2 regions of the Bradyrhizobium sp. BR2003 genome follow, and region 1 is predicted to be linked to the other one. Evidence: riboswitches for the same ligand, from Rfam matches in the RefSeq annotation. Region 1 holds a riboswitch; the other holds the start of a gene.
The links. Region 1 has a riboswitch for cobalamin ahead of E2I15_RS15685 (DUF1636 family protein). Riboswitches for the same ligand answer to the same signal wherever they lie in the genome.

Region 2: another riboswitch for cobalamin. It lies ahead of E2I15_RS28925 (DUF1636 family protein); the one in region 1 lies ahead of E2I15_RS15685 (DUF1636 family protein).

What each region holds. Positions count from the first base shown of each region.
Region 1 is NZ_SMYJ01000021.1:50,018-53,250, reverse strand. Features, by position in the region: gene E2I15_RS15695 (cobyric acid synthase) at 1-450, opposite strand, end outside; gene cobO (cob(I)yrinic acid a,c-diamide adenosyltransferase) at 462-1,115, opposite strand; cobalamin riboswitch at 1,152-1,366, shown strand; gene E2I15_RS15685 (DUF1636 family protein) at 1,460-1,834, shown strand; gene cobW (cobalamin biosynthesis protein CobW) at 1,831-2,865, shown strand; gene cobN (cobaltochelatase subunit CobN) at 2,865-3,233, shown strand, end outside.
Region 2 is NZ_SMYJ01000034.1:91,942-95,174, forward strand. Features, by position in the region: gene cobW (cobalamin biosynthesis protein CobW) at 1-654, opposite strand, end outside; gene E2I15_RS28925 (DUF1636 family protein) at 651-1,025, opposite strand; cobalamin riboswitch at 1,119-1,333, opposite strand; gene cobO (cob(I)yrinic acid a,c-diamide adenosyltransferase) at 1,370-2,023, shown strand; gene E2I15_RS28935 (cobyric acid synthase) at 2,035-3,233, shown strand, end outside.

The DNA of each region.
Region 1 (3,233 bases):
CATATTGGCGATATCGGCTTTGCGTAAATTAATCTCGGCGGGGCTGCCGGCGCCCTCGACCAGCACCAGATCGGCGCGCGCCTTCAGGCGCGCAAAACTCTCCAGCACCGCGGCCATCAGCGACGGTTTCATGCCGGCATATTCGCGCGCGCGTGCGGTGGCGATCCGTTTGCCGTGCACGATGATCTGGGCGCCGACATCGCTCTCGGGCTTGAGCAGCACCGGGTTCATGTCGGTGTGCGGCTCGACGCCGGCGGCGAGCGCCTGCAAGGCCTGCGCGCGGCCGATCTCGCCGCCGTCGACGGTCACCGCCGCGTTGTTCGACATGTTCTGCGGCTTGAACGGCAGCACGCGCAGGCCGCGCCGTCGGGCGGCGCGCGCAAGGCCGGCGACGATGAGCGATTTGCCCACGTCGGAACCTGCTCCCTGGATCATCAATGCGCGCGCCATGGTGATGTCTGTCAGAACTCGACGCCCGGCTGGGCCTTGATGCCGGAGCGGAACGGATGCTTCACCAGCGTCATCTCGGTGACGAGATCGGCGATCTCGATCAGCTCCTCCTTGGCGTTGCGCCCGGTGAGCACGACATGGGTCATCGGCGGCTTCGACGTCGTCAGGAAGTCGACGACATCGGCAATCGCGAGATAATCGTAGCGTAGCGCGATGTTGATCTCGTCGAGCACGACCATGCGCAGGCTCGGATCTGCGATCAGCTGCTTGGCCTTTTCCCAGCCGGCTTGCGCTGCCGCGATGTCGCGGGCGCGATCCTGCGTCTCCCAGGTAAAGCCTTCGCCCATCGCATGGAATTGACAGAGATCGCCGAAATGCCCGGTGAGCAGGCGGCGCTCGCCGGTATCCCAGGCGCCCTTGATGAACTGCACCACTGCGCAGGGAAAGCCGTGCGCCACACAGCGCACGATCATGCCGAACGCGGAGGAGGATTTTCCTTTGCCGGCGCCGGTATGAACGATGATCAGGCCCTTTTCACCGCTCTTGGTCGCCATGATGCGGTCGCGGGCGGCCTTCTTTTTCGCCATCTTGTCCGCGTGCCGCGCATCCAGTGAAGAATCGGTGCCGACGGCGCCGTCCGCAGCGTCGTTTCCATCTGAAGTCATCACGTTCCTTCGGCTTGACAAGTGCGAGGCTTGGACGAATGGTGGTCCTGCGTTGGTTCCTGTCCTACGACAGGCGAAGAGGGAATGCGATAGGGCGATGACCGCAAGGTTCGCCCGAAGCGCAGCCGCCCCCGCGACCGTGACCGGAGAGATACCCAAGCCACTGATTCCATATGGAGTCGGGAAGGTGGGCATCGAAGGGTAAAACCTGCTCCGCAAGCCGGGAGACCTGCCAACGCAGCATGTTGTGAGACCGGCGGACGGGGTGTTCCGCGACGGGGAACGAACCTGTCCAAAATCGGTTCGTGTGCCTCATCGCTCCCGCTGTCAATCCAGGAAGGGCGATGAGCGTTACACTTCATGTCTGCATCACCTGCCGCGCCGGCCAGACGCCGGCGGAAGGTGAGCTCGCGCCCGGTGCGCGCCTGCATGCCGCGCTCGTCGAGGCCGGCGTGCCCGATGACGTCAATCTGGTTCCCGTCGCATGCCTGTCGGCCTGCAGCCAGGGTTGCTCGGTCGCGCTCAGCGCGCCGGGGCGGTGGTCCTATGTCTACGGCCGCTTATCCGCTGATAATGCCGCGGATGTGATCGCCGGTGCCTCCGCCTATGCGGCGGCGCCTGACGGCATCGTGCCGTGGCGCAGCCGTCCGGAAATCTTCCGCAAGCAATCGCTCGCCCGCATTCCACCCATCGCCGTCGTGCCGGAGGCCGCAGAATGACCACGCTCGCCAAAATTCCGGTCACGGTCGTGACCGGCTTTCTCGGCTCCGGCAAGACGACGCTGATCCAGCATCTGATCCGCAATGCCAACGGCAAGAAGCTCGCGGTGCTGGTCAACGAGTTCGGCAGCGAAGGCGTCGACGGCGACATCCTGAAGTCGTGCGCCGACGCCAATTGTCCGGCCGAGAACATCGTCGAGCTCGCCAATGGCTGCATCTGCTGCACCGTCGCCGATGATTTCATCCCGGCGATGGAGCAGTTGCTGGCGCGGAACGTGAAGCCCGATCACATCGTGATCGAGACCTCGGGGCTCGCGCTGCCGAAGCCGCTGCTGAAAGCGTTCGACTGGCCGGAGATCCGCTCGCGGATCACGGTCGACGGCGTGATCGCGCTGGCCGATGCCGAGGCTGTCGCCGCCGGCCGGTTTGCGCCTGATCCGGCCGCGGTGGACGCGCAGCGCGCAGCGGACGACAATCTCGACCACGAGACGCCGCTGTCCGAAGTGTTCGAGGACCAGATCGCCTGTGCCGATCTCGTGCTGCTGACCAAGGCCGATCTCGCCGGGGCGGAGGGGATCAAGGCAGCGAAAGCGGTGATCGCGGCCGAGATGCCGCGCGAGGTGCCGATGCTGCCCGTCGTCGACGGCACGATCGACGCGCGCGTGATCCTCGGCCTCGAGGCGGCGGCGGAAAACGATCTCGCGGCGCGGCCGTCGCATCACGATGGCGAGGAGGAACACGAGCACGACGATTTCAATTCCGTCGTGATCGATCTTCCGGAAGTTTCGGATGTCGACGCGCTGGTCGCCTCGATCAAGGGACTGGCGCGCGAGCAGAATGTGCTGCGCGCCAAGGGCTACATCGCGGTCGAGGGCAAGCCGATGCGGCTGCTGGTGCAATCGGTCGGCGAGCGGGTGCGGCATCAGTTCGACATGCCCTGGGGCGCCCGGGCGCGGCAGTCGAAGCTCGTCGTGATCGGCGAACATGCCGACATCGATGAAGCCGCGATCAGGGCACGGCTTGGTGTCTGATGCACGTCGTCTTCCGCGAGAGCCGCGGCCTTGAGGAGACCGCGACGCCAAGGGACCTCGGCCAGGATCCGGCCGATCTCGTGGTGTTGTCGTTTTCCGACAGCGATATTGCTGCCTTCGCGGCCGGCTGGCGGCGCGGCCGCGCTGCGTTGCCGTCGCTGCGGCTTGCCAATCTCGCGGAGCTGCGCCATCCGCTGTCGGTGGATACCTATATCGAGCGGACGCTGTCGCACGCCCGCGGCATCCTGGTTCGGCTGATCGGCGGCGAGCCCTATTGGTCATACGGGCTGGCCGCGGTGCATCGACTGGCGAAGGAGCGCGGCATTGCCCTGGTGGTGCTGCCGGCCGATGGCCGCGACGATCTGCGG
Region 2 (3,233 bases), on a different contig from region 1:
CGTGCCGTCGACGACGGGCAGCATCGGCACCTCGCGCGGCATCTCGGCCGCGATCACCGCTTTCGCTGCCTTGATCCCCTCCGCCCCGGCGAGATCGGCCTTGGTCAGCAGCACGAGATCGGCACAGGCGATCTGGTCCTCGAACACTTCGGACAGCGGCGTCTCGTGGTCGAGATTGTCGTCCGCTGCGCGCTGCGCGTCCACCGCGGCCGGATCAGGCGCAAACCGGCCGGCGGCGACAGCCTCGGCATCGGCCAGCGCGATCACGCCGTCGACCGTGATCCGCGAGCGGATCTCCGGCCAGTCGAACGCTTTCAGCAGCGGCTTCGGCAGCGCGAGCCCCGAGGTCTCGATCACGATGTGATCGGGCTTCACGTTCCGCGCCAGCAACTGCTCCATCGCCGGGATGAAATCATCGGCGACGGTGCAGCAGATGCAGCCATTGGCGAGCTCGACGATGTTCTCGGCCGGACAATTGGCGTCGGCGCACGACTTCAGGATGTCGCCGTCGACGCCTTCGCTGCCGAACTCGTTGACCAGCACCGCGAGCTTCTTGCCGTTGGCATTGCGGATCAGATGCTGGATCAGCGTCGTCTTGCCGGAGCCGAGAAAGCCGGTCACGACCGTGACCGGAATTTTGGCGAGCGTGGTCATTCTGCGGCCTCCGGCACGACGGCGATGGGTGGAATGCGGGCGAGCGATTGCTTGCGGAAGATTTCCGGACGGCTGCGCCACGGCACGATGCCGTCAGGCGCCGCCGCATAGGCGGAGGCACCGGCGATCACATCCGCGGCATTATCAGCGGATAAGCGGCCGTAGACATAGGACCACCGCCCCGGCGCGCTGAGCGCGACCGAGCAACCCTGGCTGCAGGCCGACAGGCATGCGACGGGAACCAGATTGACGTCATCGGGCACGCCGGCCTCGACGAGCGCGGCATGCAGGCGCGCACCGGGCGCGAGCTCACCTTCCGCCGGCGTCTGGCCGGCGCGGCAGGTGATGCAGACATGAAGTGTAACGCTCATCGCCCTTCCTGGATTGACAGCGGGAGCGATGAGGCACACGAACCGATTTTGGACAGGTTCGTTCCCCGTCGCGGAACACCCCGTCCGCCGGTCTCACAACATGCTGCGTTGGCAGGTCTCCCGGCTTGCGGAGCAGGTTTTACCCTTCGATGCCCACCTTCCCGACTCCATATGGAATCAGTGGCTTGGGTATCTCTCCGGTCACGGTCGCGGGGGCGGCTGCGCTTCGGGCGAACCTTGCGGTCATCGCCCTATCGCATTCCCTCTTCGCCTGTCGTAGGACAGGAACCAACGCAGGACCACCATTCGTCCAAGCCTCGCACTTGTCAAGCCGAAGGAACGTGATGACTTCAGATGGAAACGACGCTGCGGACGGCGCCGTCGGCACCGATTCTTCACTGGATGCGCGGCACGCGGACAAGATGGCGAAAAAGAAGGCCGCCCGCGACCGCATCATGGCGACCAAGAGCGGTGAAAAGGGCCTGATCATCGTTCATACCGGCGCCGGCAAAGGAAAATCCTCCTCCGCGTTCGGCATGATCGTGCGCTGTGTGGCGCACGGCTTTCCCTGCGCAGTGGTGCAGTTCATCAAGGGCGCCTGGGATACCGGCGAGCGCCGCCTGCTCACCGGGCATTTCGGCGATCTCTGTCAATTCCATGCGATGGGCGAAGGCTTTACCTGGGAGACGCAGGATCGCGCCCGCGACATCGCGGCAGCGCAAGCCGGCTGGGAAAAGGCCAAGCAGCTGATCGCAGATCCGAGCCTGCGCATGGTCGTGCTCGACGAGATCAACATCGCGCTACGCTACGATTATCTCGCGATTGCCGATGTCGTCGACTTCCTGACGACGTCGAAGCCGCCGATGACCCATGTCGTGCTCACCGGGCGCAACGCCAAGGAGGAGCTGATCGAGATCGCCGATCTCGTCACCGAGATGACGCTGGTGAAGCATCCGTTCCGCTCCGGCATCAAGGCCCAGCCGGGCGTCGAGTTCTGACAGACATCACCATGGCGCGCGCATTGATGATCCAGGGAGCAGGTTCCGACGTGGGCAAATCGCTCATCGTCGCCGGCCTTGCGCGCGCCGCCCGACGGCGCGGCCTGCGCGTGCTGCCGTTCAAGCCGCAGAACATGTCGAACAACGCGGCGGTGACCGTCGACGGCGGCGAGATCGGCCGCGCGCAGGCCTTGCAGGCGCTCGCCGCCGGCGTCGAGCCGCACACCGACATGAACCCGGTGCTGCTCAAGCCCGAGAGCGATGTCGGCGCCCAGATCATCGTGCACGGCAAACGGATCGCCACCGCACGCGCGCGCGAATATGCCGGCATGAAACCGTCGCTGATGGCCGCGGTGCTGGAGAGTTTTGCGCGCCTGAAGGCGCGCGCCGATCTGGTGCTGGTCGAGGGCGCCGGCAGCCCCGCCGAGATTAATTTACGCAAAGCCGATATCGCCAATATGGGCTTTGCACGTCGGGCTGACGTGCCCGTGGTGCTGGTCGGCGACATCGACCGCGGCGGCGTGATCGCGCAGCTCGTCGGCATCAAGACGGTGATCGATCCCGACGATGCCGCGATGATCCAGGGCTTTGTCATCAACAAATTCCGCGGCGATCCGACATTGTTCGATGATGGCTACCGCCTGATCGAAGAGCGCACCACCTGGCACGGCTTTGGCGTGCTGCCCTGGTTCGTCCGCGCCGGCGAGCTTCCGGCCGAAGATGCGCTCGGGCTCGGCGAGGCGCGCAAGCCGGGCCAGCGCAAGATCGCATTCCTTGCGCTGTCGCGGATCGCCAATTTCGACGACCTCGATCCGCTCAAGCTCGAGCCTGGCGTCGATCTCGTGATGGTACGTCCGGGCGAAGCCATCCCGGGTGATGCGAAGCTCGTCATCCTGCCTGGCTCGAAATCGACCCGCGGCGATCTCGCCTTCCTGCGCACGCAGGGCTGGGACATCGATCTCTTGGCCCATCATCGCCGCGGCGGCCATGTCCTCGGCCTGTGCGGAGGCTACCAGATGCTCGGGCAGAGCGTCGCCGACCCCGATGGGATCGAGGGTCCTGCCGGCGAAACGCGCGGCCTCGGGCTGCTCGATGTCACGACTGTCATGAGCGAGCAGAAGACCCTGACCCGCGTCAGCGCAGTGCATGCTGCGACCGATCAACCGATCAGCGCCTACGAAATCCACATCGGACGTACCGACGGCCCGGA